Bradyrhizobium diazoefficiens: one gene and its partner. The protein of the gene in region 2 interacts with the protein of the main gene of each other region in a pairwise test. Links are inferred from orthologs where the notes say so. Each region holds a gene or a part of one and is shown on either strand. Other genes may lie near its edges.

Region 1 (6,424 bases), on a different replicon or contig from region 2:
TCGATCACCGCGGCGGCGACGACGAGAATCTTGTCACTGACCACAGGCGGTGACGTCGGCTCGAAGAAGCCCGCCGTCTTGATCCCCATCCCCTGCTGGAGGTCCAGGCTGCCATGATCGCCAAAACTGTCGCAAAGCTTGCCGCTGTCGGCATCGAGGGCGATCATGCGCCCGTCATTGACGGGCAGGAAAATCCGCCGCGGGCATTCGGCGGGCGCGGGACTGCCGCTGCTGTCGACGGCGCCCGCCGCGGTTTCGTGGTAGGAGACCCCGCGGCAGGTCATGTGCTGGAACGTCTTGTTGAACACCAGCTTGGGATCGTATCGCCAACGTTCCTTGCCGGTCTTGGCGTCGAGCGCAAACAGCACCTGGTGCTGTGAACAGAGATAGAGTGTGTCGCGCACCTTGATCGGCGTGACTTCGAAAGTGGTCTCGCCGGAATCGTTTGGTGTCGGCATGTCGCCGGTGCGGAAGGTCCAGGCGACCTTGAGGTTGCCGACATTGTCAGGCGTGATCTGTTTCAGCGGCGAATAGCGCTGACCGAATTGCGTGCGTCCATACGCCCGCCAATCGCCATCCGGCTGCGGGTCGGCCTCGCTTTGCTGCACGGCAGAACCGGATTCGGCGATCGTGCCGTTGATATCGTGATAGCTGGACAGAAGCGCGACCACGAGGACGACCGAAGTCGCGACCACGCCGATCCAGAGTGGCAGCGTCGCGTTTCGGTAAGACACCGGCTCGTCTCGCAGCAGCCCGCGCACGATCACTGGCGTGAGAAGCCAGAGCGCCATCGGGAAGACGATGTCGCCGCGCGATGCGAGCGGCCACCAGTCGAATTGCACCTCATAGACGGCCCACGCCAGCGTGCCGACCAGCACGACCGCAAACAGCCAGAGCGCCGAACGGCGCCGTGCGAGCAGCAACGCACCGGTGGCGAGAATGCCGACGCCGAGGATGACATAGAAGATCGATCCGCCCAATGCGGCGAGCCAGAGGCCGCCGCCCGCGAGCACCAGACCGATCAGAGCGTAGATGAGAGCCGTGATAAAGACTGCCCTGGATCGCTGCATGGCTGCTCCGGCGCGGAAAAACGGATGGCGTCTGTGCAGCGCAAGCGCAACAGGCGACCTCCACCATCAAGGACTGTGGTCCACTCAACCACAACTGACAACCTTCAAAGTGCTGCGTTTATGTGACATCCTCGCGCAGAAGCATCCAAGAGCGAAGTTCTTCAAAATGCAGGCGACATGTTCAACAACAAGTGTCCGCAGTCGCCGCTAAATCTTTGGAACCACACCCACCATGTATCTCGGCATCGATCTCGGCACCTCCGCGGTCAAGACGGTTCTCGTCGATAGCGCCCAGCGGGTGATTGCGAGCCAGAGCCGGGCGCTGACGATCGCCTCGCCGCTATCAGGCTATTTCGAGCAGGATCCCGCCCAGTGGATCGAAGCGACCTTTGCCACGCTGGACGCCTTGAAGGCGTCACATGGAAAAGAGCTGGCGGCGGTCGAAGGCATCGGGCTGTCCGGCCAGATGCATGGTGCCACGCTGCTCGATGCGAACGACACGCCGTTGCGGCCTTGCATCCTCTGGAACGACGGACGCTCCGCCGCGGAGTGCCGCATTCTGGAACAGCGCTGGCCCGCCTTGCGTGCGACGACGGGCAACAAGGCGATGCCCGGCTTCACGGCGCCAAAACTGCTCTGGATTGCCACGCACGAGCCTGAGATTTTTGCGGCGACAACACGCGTCCTGATGCCGAAGGCCTATCTGCGGCTGGTCCTGGCAGGCGAGGCGATCGAGGACGTCTCGGATGCATCGGGATCGCTCTGGCTCGACGTGGCGCGACGGGACTGGTCGGATGCCGCACTGGCTGCGACCGGCCTGTCGCGCGCGCACATGCCGAGCCTGGTCGAGGGCTGCGCGCCCGCGGCAACGCTGCGCAGCGAGCTGGCGCAGCGCTGGGGCATGGCGAGGTGCCCGATGATCGCGGGCGGGGCCGGCGACAATCCCGCGGGCGCCATCGGCATCGGCGCAATCAGGCCAGGAACCGCGTTCATTTCGCTGGGAACCTCAGGCGCCTTGCTGGCGCCGACAAGCCATGTTGCCGCCAATCCGGACCGCGTGGTCCACACGTTCTGCCACGCGATCCCCCGCATGTGGATTCAGGCCGGCGCGATCCTCTCGGCGGCCTCCTGTCTGGCCTGGGTCGCGCGCCTGTTCGGCGCCGCCGAGGCCGAACTGCTGGCGCCGCTGGGGTCGCGCCCGCAGGCGCCGTCTCCGGTGAGCTTCCTGCCTTATCTCGCGGGCGAGCGAACGCCGCATGACGACCCCGTCGTGCGCGGCATGTTCGAAGGTTTGAGCCACGGCACCGACCGCGCGGCGATCGTGCAGGCTGTGCTCGAAGGCGTTGCCTTCGCGCTCGCGGATTGCCGGGACTCGCTCGCCGCGGCCGGCATCTCGGTCGCGGAGGCCGATGTCATCGGCGGCGGATCGCGGTCCCGGTTCTGGCTGTCAGTGTTGGCCAACGTTCTGAACGTTCCGATCCATCGCTTTGCCGAAGGTGAAACGGGCGCAGCGTTTGGTGCGGCGAGATTAGGGCGGCTTGCTGTCACCGGCGAGGCAATCGCCACCGTCTGTACGGCCCCGCAACGGATCGAGACCTTCGAACCGGAGCGCGCGCTGGTCGAAGCCTATGCCGAACGGCTTCCCGGCTGGCGCGAACTGTATCGGCCGCGCCACTAGCATCGCTTCGCCCCCGAATTTCTGACTGTTCGCTGTTGCCCTGCGCCGCGGCCTTTTGTTTAATGCGTAGACCGCGCTTTAAAAAAATGGAGACGCGGACGGGAAACGCAACATTGTGCGGCGGGAGGCAGGATGAACGATCCGATCCTCGAGATGCGGGGAGTTTCAAAATCCTTCTTCGCCATCAAGGCGCTGCGCGCGGTCGACCTGACCGTCTATGCCGGCGAGATTCATGCCCTGATGGGCGAGAATGGCGCGGGCAAGTCGACCCTCATGAAAATCCTGTCGGGGGCCTACCGGCCCGATCCCGGCGGCGAGATCCGCATCGAGGGTAAGCCGGTGCGCATCGAAGGTCCGCTCGGCGGGCGGGCCGCGGGCATCTCGATCATCTATCAGGAGCTCTCTCTGGCTCCCAATCTGAGCGTCGCGGAGAATATTTATCTCGGCCGCGAGGTCTCCCGTTCGGGATTTCTGGCGCGCGGTGTCATGCGCGAGGGCGTCGGCCCGATCCTGGAGCGGTTGGGCGCGGACTTCCTGCCGTCGACGTTGGTGGCGCATCTCTCCATGGGGCAGCGCCAGCTCGTCGAGATCGCGCGTGCGCTGCACGCGCGCTCGAAAATCCTGATCATGGACGAGCCGACCACCGCGTTGTCGGCCGGCGAGAGCGAACGGCTGTTTGCGCTGATCCGGCAACTCCGCGCGGAGGGACTCGCCATCATCTACATCTCGCACCGCATGGACGAGGTCTATGCGCTCGGGGATCGCGTCACCGTGTTGCGCGACGGCCGCCTGGTCGGCTCGCTCGACAAGCAGGATATCCGCGCCGATGCCATCGTGCGCATGATGGTCGGGCGCGATGTCTCATCCTTCTATAAGAAGGATCACGATTCCGGGGCCGAGAGGGGGCACCCCGTGCTCACAGCCATCGACATGGCGGACGGGCAGCGCGTCAAAGGCTGCTCGTTCACTGTGCATGCGGGCGAGGTGGTGGGGCTTGCCGGCCTGATCGGCGCCGGTCGCACCGAGCTTGCGCATCTCATCATCGGCGCGGCTCCGAGAATTTCCGGCCGTCTCGAGCTTGAAGGCCGCCCGATCGAGATCCGCACCCCCGGCGAGGCGCTCGAGGCGGGCATCGCCTATTTGACCGAGGACAGGAAGGCACTCGGCCTGTTCCTCGACATGTCCTGTCTGGACAACATCAATCTCGCCGTGCTCGGACGCGATGCCAAGCTCGGCTGGCTCTTGGATCGCGACAAGGCGCGCGAGCGGGCCGACCGGGCCTTTGTGGGACTGAGCATCCGCGCCACCAATGTCGGTGTCCCCGCAGGGGGCCTGTCCGGCGGCAACCAGCAGAAGGTCCTGCTGTCGCGGCTTCTCGCCATCGCGCCAAAGGTCCTGATCCTCGACGAGCCGACGCGCGGTGTTGACGTCGGCGCCAAGTCCGAGATCTATTCGATCATCGACAATCTCGCCAAGGCCGGCACCGCGATCCTCGTCATCTCGTCCGATCTCCCGGAAATCATCGGCATCTGCGATCGGGTCATCGTGATGCGGTCGGGACTTGTCGCGGGCGAGGTCAGGCGAACCGAGGCGGCGCCGCTCGCTCAGGAAGACATCATGGCCCTCGCCACGGGAACGGAGCATCTCGATGCCTGACAACGGATCGACGCAGGCGAAGGCGGCCACCGCAAACGGCCTTGCCGCCGCCCAGGCGACGAAGCGCCAGCGCGTCAGGCTCCTGATCCGCGCCGCCGGCATGCTGCCGGTGCTGCTGCTATTGTGCGCCGGCTTTCATTATTTATCGGATGGCCGTTTCTTCACCGGACAGAATCTCGGCATCGTCCTGCAGCAGGCCGCGGTCAACACCGTGCTCGCCGCGGGCATGACCTTCGTCATCCTCACTGGCGGCATCGATCTCTCGGTCGGCTCGATCCTGGCGGCGTCCGCGATGGCCGGCCTGACGATGTCGAAATTGCCCGAGTTAGGTGCGCTGTGGCTGCCGGCCGCCGTTCTCACCGGCCTCGGCTTCGGCGTCGTCAATGGCGCGTTGATCGCTCTGCTGCGGCTGCCGCCCTTCATCGTCACGCTGGGCTCGCTCACCGCCGTGCGCGGCCTGGCGCGGCTGCTCGGCGCCGACACCACGGTGTTCAATCCGTCGATTCCCTATGCCTTCATCGGCAACGGCTCGCTGACGCTCATTCCCGGTGTGGCGTCGATCCCGTGGCTCTCGGTGATCGCTTTGCTCGTCATCCTCGTTTCGTGGCTGGTGCTGCGCCGAACCGTGCTCGGCGTGCACATCTATGCTGTCGGCGGCAATGAAAGCGCGGCGCGGCTTGCCGGCATCAAGGTCTGGGCCGTTCTGATCTTCGTCTATGGCGTGTCGGGGCTGCTGGCCGGGCTCGGGGGCGGCATGCAGGCGGCGCGGCTCTATGCGGCCAACGGCTTGCAGCTCGGACAGAGCTACGAGCTCGACGCCATCACCGCGGTGATCCTCGGCGGCACCTCGTTCGTCGGCGGCATCGGGTCGATCTGGGGGACGCTGGTCGGCGCGCTGATCATCGCCGTGCTCTCGAACGGCCTCATCCTCACCGGCGTTTCCGACATCTGGCAATATGTGATCAAGGGGCTGGTGATCATCGGCGCCGTCGCGCTGGATCGCTATCGGCTGCAAGGCTCGGCCAGAACTTGAAGGCTCCGCGAGAACCTAAGGGATCGGGGCGCGCTGCGAGATTCCGTTACGGCAACTGGTCTGCCGTGTCGGGGATGAGGACAGACCAGGGAGGAAGCCAATGTTGAAGATGACCACGCTCGCCGGCGCCGCGATGGCGCTTGCCCTGACCACCGCGCCGTCTTTCGCCAAGGAGCTCAAGTCGATCGGCGTCTCGCTGGGGTCGATGGGCAACCCGTTCTTCGTCGCCTTGTCGAAGGGCGCCGAGTTCGAGGCCAAGAAGACCAATCCCAATGTGAAGATCACCACCGTCGGCTTCGAATACGATCTCGGCAAGCAGGTCACCCAGATCGACAATTTCATCGCCGCCGGCGTCGATCTGATCCTGTTGAACCCCGGTGATCCCAAGGCGATCGGGCCTGCGATCAAGAAGGCGCAGGCGGCGGGTATCGTCGTCGTCGCGGTCGACACCGCGGCCGAAGGCGCCGATGCCACCGTGACCACCAACAACGTCCAGGCCGGCGAGATCTCCTGCCAGTACATCGTCGACAAGCTCGGGGGCAAGGGCGACGTCATTATCGAGAACGGACCGCAGGTCTCGGCCGTGATCGACCGCGTCACCGGCTGCAAGAACGTGCTCGCGAAGAATCCCGGGATCAAGGTGCTGTCGAGCGACCAGGACGGCAAGGGTTCGCGCGAGGGCGGCCTCACGGTCGCGCAGGGCTATCTGACGCGCTTTCCCAAGATCGACGCCATCTTCGCCATCAACGATCCGCAGGCGATCGGCACTGACCTTGCGGCGCGCCAGCAGAACCGCAGCGGCATCATCATCACCTCGGTCGATGGAGCTCCGGATATTGAGGCGGCGCTAAAAGATCCGGCGTCGCCGCAGATCCAGGCGTCTGCATCGCAGGATCCGTTCTTCATGGCGCGGCGGGCCGTGCAGATCGGCGTCGGCATTCTCAATGGGCAGAAGCCGGCCTCGACCGTCGAGTTGCTGCCGTCGAA
Region 2 (7,405 bases):
CCGGCGTCACCGAGCGCTACGGGCCCTTCGTCAACTATCTGTCGAAGGAACTCGGCGTAAAGGTGACGCTCCGCGTCGCCAACGACTACGCCGCAGTCATCGAGGGCCAGCGCGCCGGCAACATCCAGATCGGCTATTACGGCCCGGCCTCGTTCGCCCGCGCCCGCCTGACCGGCGTCAAGACCGACGCCTTCGTCATCGACGTCAATGCCGACGGCTCGAAGGGCTATTACTCGGTGTTCTATGTGCTGGCGAAGTCGCCGTACCAGAAGATCGAGGACCTCAAGGGCAAGAATCTCGGCCTGGTCGACCCGAACTCGACCTCGGGCAACAACATGCCCCGGTTCAAGCTGAACGCGATGGGCATCGATCCCGACGCCTACTTCTCCAAGGTCGTCTTCACCGGCAGCCACGAGAATGCCGTGCTGGCGCTGGCACAGGGCACCGTCGATGTCGCTGCCAACTGGTGGAACGCCGACGACGATTCCAACCTGACCCGCATGCTCAACAAGGGCATGGTGAAGTCAACCGACGGCACCGTGATGAAGAAGGAAGACTTCCGCATCATCGTGAAGTCCGAACTCATCATCAACTCGCCCTACGCCTATCTCAGCGATCTGCCCGACGACATGAAGGCCGCGATCAAGAAAGCCTTCCTCGACGCGGCGCAGAAGGATCCCGAGGCGTTCAAGAAGCTCTCCGACGGCAAGAACAAGCCGTGGGAGCCGATCGCCAACGACGACTACAACAAGACCATCGAGCTGATTAAGTTCGTCGACGCTTTGCGCAAGAAGGCATCCTGATTTCGTCGGGACGACGCACCTCGAGCCGGGTCGATGGACCCGGCTCTTTTTCTTGATGGACCCTGTCATCGATGACGATTGCGGTTGCGATCCTACCCGAGCAGCAGCTCGCCGCCCTCAACGCCGCCTACCGCAAGGCGGTTGCGCGCAAACGTCTGCGGTTGCTGGCAGGCCTCGCTCTATTCGTGGCTGCGCTGATCGTGGCCTCGATCGGCGCCGAGGTCAATCTGCGCACCCTCTTCACCTATTTCGGTCATTTCATCAGCTATTTCGATCGCATCCTCACCCTCGACAGCGGACAACGGGTCTGGACCAATTTCGGCGAGTGGTTCTGGGGCTGGCACAAGTGGCTAAAACTGCTCGGCGAGACGCTGTTGATCAGCTATGTCGGCACGCTGATCGGCGCCGTCCTCGCCTTCCTGCTCAATTTCTTCGCGGCTGAAAACACCTCGCCTGCCATCTGGCTGCGCTTCACGGTGCGGCGCCTGCTTGAATTCGCCCGCACCGTGCCCGGCATCGTCTTCGCGCTGATCTTCGTGATCGCCTTCGGGCTCGGGCCGATGGCGGGCGTGCTCGCGATTGCCATTCACTCCACCGGCGCGCTCGGCAAGCAGTTCTCGGAGATCGTCGAGAACGCCGACATGAAGCCGGTCGAGGGCATCCGCTCCACCGGTGCGAGCTGGGTATCCTGCATGCGCTTTGCGATCCTGCCGCAGGTCTCGGCCGGCTATGCCAGCTACGCGCTGTTGCGCTTCGAGATCAATGTCCGCGAGGCCTCGGTGATGGGCTTTGTCGGCGCCGGCGGCATCGGACAGGAGCTGATCGTCGCGATCCGCAAGTTCTACTATTCCGACGTCAGCGCCATCCTCGTGACCATCATCGTGACCGTCTTCCTGATCGACATCACGACTGGCTGGGTGCGCGGCCGCCTGTTCGGCAGGGAGGCGCGGACGTGAGCAAGCCGCCGCAAGTCGACACCGCGCAGATCCGCGCGCGCTATCCCGATGTCTTCAACCGGCCGGCGTCGTCGCGTCTGGCGACGCCCTCGATGCTCGTCGCTGCGCTCGCGATCTTCGCATTCGGCCTGGTCGATCTCGATTTTTCGCCGTCTCGCCTGATCTCGGGGTTGAGCCAGCTCGGCTGGATCAGCATGATGATGATTCCGCCCGATCCGGGCTCGTCGCTGCCGCTGTACTTGAAGGCAATGGGCGAGACGCTGTCGATTGCGCTGCTCGGCACCACGCTGGCGGCGCTGCTGGCGCTGCCGGTCAGCCTGTTTGCTGCGCGCAATGTCGTGCCGGGCATCGTCCGCTTTCCCATCCGGCGTTTCCTCGATTCGATCCGCGGCGTCGATACGCTGATCTGGGCGCTGGTCTGGATCAACGTCGTCGGCCTCGGCCCGTTCGCCGGCGTGCTCGCGATCGCGGTGTCTGATTTCGGCGCCTTCGGAAAGCTGTTCTCGGAGGCGATCGAGGGCGCCGACCAGAAGCAGGTCGAGGGCATCCGCGCCTCCGGCGGCAGCGCGCTGCACGAAATCCGCTTCGGCCTGATGCCGCAGGTGCTGCCGGTGATCGCCGGCCAGGTGCTCTATTTCATCGAGTCGAACACACGCTCAGCCACCATCATCGGCATTGTCGGTGCCGGCGGCATCGGTCTCCAGCTCGCCGAACAGATCCGCGTGCTGGAATGGCAGAAAGTGTCGTTCCTGATCCTGATGATCTTGATTGCGGTCGCCGCGATCGATTTCATCTCGGGCAAGCTGCGCTTCGCGATCATTGGGCGGCGGGCGATCGCCTGAGCAAAGGTGCCGTAGGGCGGGTTAGCCGGAGGCGTAACCCACCATTGTCTATTTCCACGGAGACAGAAGAGGTGGGTTACGCCTTCGGACTGCGCTTCGCGCAGCCGAGGGCTAACCCACCCTACGATTCCACCAGAAACTCCACCCGCTCGGCGGCAAAGCGCGAGTGCTTGGTCAACAGCGGCTTGCGGTCGGGATCGAGGTCGGTGGCGTCGACAATCAGGATCGGCCGTCCGAGCGGCAGATCGAGCCGCGCGGCGTCGGTGGCATCGACGATGCCGCCGGTGATCCGGGTGGCGCCGCGGCGGTAGTCGCGGACACCGTAATGCTCGAGCAGCTTCGTCATCGAGCGCGTTGCGGCAAACACATCGCCCGCGCCCGGGAACAGCTCCGCCGACAGCCAGGTGGTGGAAACGCAGATCGGCGTGCGGTCGGCCAAACGTATTGCTTCGATCCGGAGCAGCGGCGCGCCGACCTTCAAGCCGAGCTCGCGCGCGAGTTCGCGGGTCGCGACATCATCGGTCGCCTCGATCAGCCGGCCGTGTGGCTCGCGACCGTCGGCGCCGACGATCTCGGAAAAGCGTGTGCGCGAGCGCAGCGGATAGGCGAGCTTCTGCGCCTCGACGTAGGTTCCGCTGCCGCGCTCTGCGCGCACAATGCCGCGCTCGGCGAGCGCCGCCAGCGCGCGCCGCACGGTATGGCGATTGACGCGATAGGTCTCGGCGATCTCCATCTCGCCCGGCAGCTTGTCGCCGGCGGCAAAGCGGCCGTCGGCGATGCCGCGTTCGATGCCGTCGGCAACGAGGCGCCACAGCGCGACGCCTGAAGAGGCGGTGTCCTGCATGCTCATGTCGCCGGCGAGCCTAGCCCAGAAATCACAGCTTTGTCACGAAACAGTCATGGTGCTCTCGTATCAAGTTGTCTATTATCATAGACAACTTGAATTCGGCAAGTTGTGTCGAAACGTTCGGTGGATCGGTGACCCCTCACAATACCCAGCAAGCCCAGCGCCAGGCCGCCATGGCCGTGCTGGCGCACGCGGAGGCGGGCGAGATCGCCGCTCGCCTCCGCGCTATCGCTTTGCCCGGCCATCAGGATTTGCGTGTGCCGGAGAACGGATTGGTAATGCTGCGCGGCCGGGTCGGCGGCGACGGCGCGCCGTTCAATCTCGGCGAGGCAACGGTGTCGCGCGCGGCGGTGCGGCTTGCGAGCGGCGAGGTCGGCTTTGGCTACACGCTCGGGCGCGATGGCGAGAAGGCGCGGCTGATCGCCTTGTGCGACGCGCTGGTGCAGTCGCGGGATTTCGGTGGACTCGTGGAGCGCGACGTTATCGCGCCGTTGCGCGAGCAGCTTATGATTCGCCGCAAGCAGGCGGCGGAAGAGACCGCTGCGACGAAGGTTGATTTCTACACCATGGTGCGCGGTGAGGGGTGAGGCCATGACCACGATTGCGGAACTGCCGCCCGGCTTCGTCGACAAGGTGTTGTCGGCGCAATCCACCTTTCGCTCGGTCATGGACGCGATGGCGCGACCGGGCTCGGTCCAGCGCATCGTGCCGATGGCGGGAACAGCAGGGGCGATGATGCGCGGTACCGCCGCAATCGCGCTGACACTGTTCGATCACGACACGCCGCTCTGGCTCGATGCGCGGATGTCGGAAAGCTCCGACGTGACGAAATGGCTGAAGTTCCACACCGGCGCGCCGGTGGTGCAGGATTCGTCGATCGCGGCCTTCGCGTTGATCAGTGATGGCGTTCTGCTTCCGCCGCTCGAGCGCTTCGCGCTCGGTACCAACGAATATCCGGATCGTTCGACCACGGTGATCATTCAGGTCGAGAGCCTGGACAGAGGACGGAGCTTTGAGCTGCGCGGCCCCGGCATCGACGGTGTCGCGACGCTCCAGGCCTCGATCAAGCCCTTCGATCTGTTCGAGCAGTTGCGTTTCAACGAGACGCTGTTTCCGCGTGGCATCGATTTGGTTCTGGTCGCCGATGACGCCGTGGTTGCGGTCCCGCGCACCACGCGAATCGTGAGTAAGGGAGGCTGACGCATGTATGTCGCAGTCAAAGGCGGCGAACGGGCCATCGAGAACGCCCATCGCCTGCTCGCCAATGCGCGCCGCGGCGACCAAAGCGTTGCGGAAATCTCCCTCGACCAGATCTCGGAGCAGCTCGGGCTCGCCGTCGATCGCGTCATGAGCGAGGGCTCGCTCTATGACCGCGAGCTCGCGGCGCTGGCGATCAAGCAGGCGCGCGGCGATCTGATCGAGGCGATCTTCCTGGTCCGCGCCTTCCGTGCCACCTTACCGCGCTTCGGCGCCAGCGAGCCGGTCGACACCGGCGCCATGCGGGTGCAGCGGCGGGTGTCGTCGACCTTCAAGGACATTCCCGGCGGCCAGATCCTCGGGCCGACCTTCGACTACACCCATCGCCTGCTCGATCCCTCGCTGGCCGAAGGGTTTGTCCCGGAACCGCCGGCTGTGGTCGAAGCCTCGACCGCGCCGACGCCGCGCGTGACCGATATTCTCGGCCGCGACGGGCTGATCGAGACCTCGCCGCAAGCCGAAGACGGCGCCAGCGTCGGCGATCTGACCCGCGAGCCACTGAATTTCCCGGCCGACCGCGATTTGCGCCTGCAAAATCTCGCCCGCGGCGATGAAGGCTTTCTGCTGGCGATGGGCTACTCCACCCAGCGCGGCTATGGCCGCAACCATCCCTTCGCCGGCGAGATCCGCTTCGGCGGGGTCGAGGTCGAATACTTGGCAGAGGACGTCGGCTTCGCCGTTCCGCTCGGCTCGATCGAGCTGACCGAGTGCCAGATGGTCAACCAGTTCAAGGGCTCAGTGACGGAAGCGCCGTGCTTCACCCGTGGTTACGGCCTTGCCTTCGGCCAGAGCGAGCGCAAGACCATGTCAATGGCGCTGGTCGATCGGGCGCTTCGCGCCCGCGAGCTCGGGGAAGAGGTGGGAGCCCCGGCGCAAGATGAAGAATTCGTCATGTCACATTCGGACAACGTCCAGGCGACCGGCTTCGTCGAGCATCTCAAGCTGCCGCACTATGTCGACTTCCAGTCCGAGCTCGGCCTTCTGCGCAAGCTGCGCAAGGAATTCGCTGAAGCCTCGAACGAGGCCAACGCCACCGACGCCATGAAGGAGGCCGCGGAATGAACGCGCCCGCCTACAACTTCGCCTATCTCGACGAACAGACCAAGCGGATGATCCGCCGCGCGATCCTGAAGGCGATCGCGATCCCCGGCTATCAGGTGCCGTTCGCCAGCCGCGAAATGCCGATGCCCTATGGTTGGGGCACCGGAGGCGTGCAGGTGACGGCCGCGATCCTGGGGCCGCAGGACGTGCTGAAGGTGATCGACCAGGGCTCCGACGACACCACCAACGCGATCTCGATCCGCAAATTCTTCGCCAAGACCGCCGGCGTGGCCACGACGACGTCGACGGACGAGGCAACGGTGATCCAGACCCGTCACCGAATTCCCGAGACGTCGCTGCACGCAAACCAGGTGCTGGTCTATCAGGTGCCGATCCCGGAGCCGCTGCGTTTTCTCGAGCCGCGCGAGACCGAGACACGGCGCATGCATGCGCTCGCCGAATACGGCCTGATGCATGTGAAGCTTTACGAGGACATCGCGCGCTTCGGCCATATTGCGACCGCCTACGCCTACCCGGTGAAGGTGAACGCGCGCTACGTGATGGACCCGTCGCCGACGCCGAAATTCGACAATCCCAAGATGGACAATTGCCCGGCGCTGCAATTGTTCGGCGCGGGCCGCGAGAAGCGCATCTATGCGATCCCGCCCTATACTCAGGTGGTGTCGCTCGATTTCGAGGATCACCCGTTCGAGCCCTACCGCTTCAACGCGCCCTGTGCACTGTGCGCCGCCGAGAATTCCTACCTCGACGAGATCGTCACCGACGACCAGGGCAGCCGCATGTTCGTCTGCTCGGACACCGATTATTGCGAGGGACGTCAGGCCGCCGGCCATCACGGCGCCTTGAGTGCTGCGCCCTACAAGGGCAAGGCACAGGGGGGTGCAAATGGCTGATCAAGATCTGCTCGAAACCGATCAGCCGCTGCTGGTCGCGGAAAGCCTCAGCAAGTCCTACGGCCGCATTGCTGCGTGCCGTGACGTCTCGTTCTCGCTCTATCCCGGCGAAGTGCTGGCGATCGTCGGCGAATCCGGCTCCGGCAAGTCGACGCTGCTGCAGCTCCTGTCGGGCCAGCTCGCCGCCAGCGGCGGGCAGGTGTCGTATCGGATGCGCGACGGCATCACCCGCGATCTCGCCGCGCTCGGTGAAGCCGAGCGGCGCTTCCTGTTCCGCACCGATTGGGGCTTTGTGCACCAGGATCCCGCGCAGGGGCTGCGCATGGCGGTCTCGGCTGGCGCCAATGTCGGTGAGCGGCTGATGGCGGTCGGGTGGAATCACTACGGCCGTATCCGCGACACTGCATCCGACTGGCTCAGCCGCGTCGAGATCGACGTCGGGCGTATCGACGATGCGCCGCGCACCTATTCCGGCGGCATGCGCCAGCGCCTCCAGATCGCCCGCAACCTCGTCACCGAGCCGCGGCTGGTGTTCATGGACGAGCCGACCGGCGGCCTCGATGTCTCCGTGCAGGCGCGTCTGCTCGACCTCCTGCGCAGCCTCGTCGCCGAGCTGAATCTCGCCGTTATCATCGTCACCCACGATCTCGCGGTCGCGCGGCTATTGTCGCATCGCGTGATGGTGATGAAGGGCGGCCGCGTCATCGAGACCGGTCTCACCGACCAGGTGCTCGACGATCCGCGC

What was found. Proteins that work in one complex are often made in the same cells at the same time.
Region 1: the proteins of phnG (region 2) and JJE66_RS34015 interact in binary tests that used the Escherichia coli proteins (3 or more experiments, as listed by UniProt). The link is inferred for Bradyrhizobium diazoefficiens from one-to-one orthologs.

Annotation. Positions count from the first base shown.
Region 1 is NZ_JAENXS010000003.1:573,246-579,669, forward strand. The notes cover bases 2,144-5,142. They hold JJE66_RS34015 (sugar ABC transporter ATP-binding protein), read left to right. Parts: upstream 2,144-2,880; coding sequence 2,881-4,404; downstream 4,405-5,142. Other genes in these bases: xylB (xylulokinase), read left to right, coding at 2,144-2,748; JJE66_RS34020 (ABC transporter permease subunit), read left to right, coding at 4,397-5,142. Outside these bases: JJE66_RS34005 (glucose/quinate/shikimate family membrane-bound PQQ-dependent dehydrogenase), read right to left, coding at 1-1,070; more of xylB, read left to right, coding at 1,303-2,143; more of JJE66_RS34020, read left to right, coding at 5,143-5,437; JJE66_RS34025 (ABC transporter substrate-binding protein), read left to right, coding at 5,538-6,424. UniProt on the Escherichia coli protein: Part of the ABC transporter complex RbsABC involved in ribose import. Responsible for energy coupling to the transport system.
Region 2 is NZ_JAENXS010000001.1:2,883,256-2,890,660, forward strand. Bases 2,418-5,328 are described here. They hold phnG (phosphonate C-P lyase system protein PhnG), read left to right. Parts: upstream 2,418-3,621; coding sequence 3,622-4,035; downstream 4,036-5,328. Other genes in these bases: phnE (phosphonate ABC transporter, permease protein PhnE), read left to right, coding at 2,418-2,601; phnF (phosphonate metabolism transcriptional regulator PhnF), read right to left, coding at 2,723-3,451; phnH (phosphonate C-P lyase system protein PhnH), read left to right, coding at 4,040-4,648; JJE66_RS13640 (carbon-phosphorus lyase complex subunit PhnI), read left to right, coding at 4,652-5,328. Outside these bases: phnD (phosphonate ABC transporter substrate-binding protein), read left to right, coding at 1-803; phosphonate ABC transporter, permease protein PhnE, read left to right, coding at 875-1,759; more of phnE, read left to right, coding at 1,756-2,417; more of JJE66_RS13640, read left to right, coding at 5,329-5,767; JJE66_RS13645 (alpha-D-ribose 1-methylphosphonate 5-phosphate C-P-lyase PhnJ), read left to right, coding at 5,764-6,660; phosphonate C-P lyase system protein PhnK, read left to right, coding at 6,653-7,405. UniProt on the Escherichia coli protein: Together with PhnH, PhnI and PhnL is required for the transfer of the ribose triphosphate moiety from ATP to methyl phosphonate.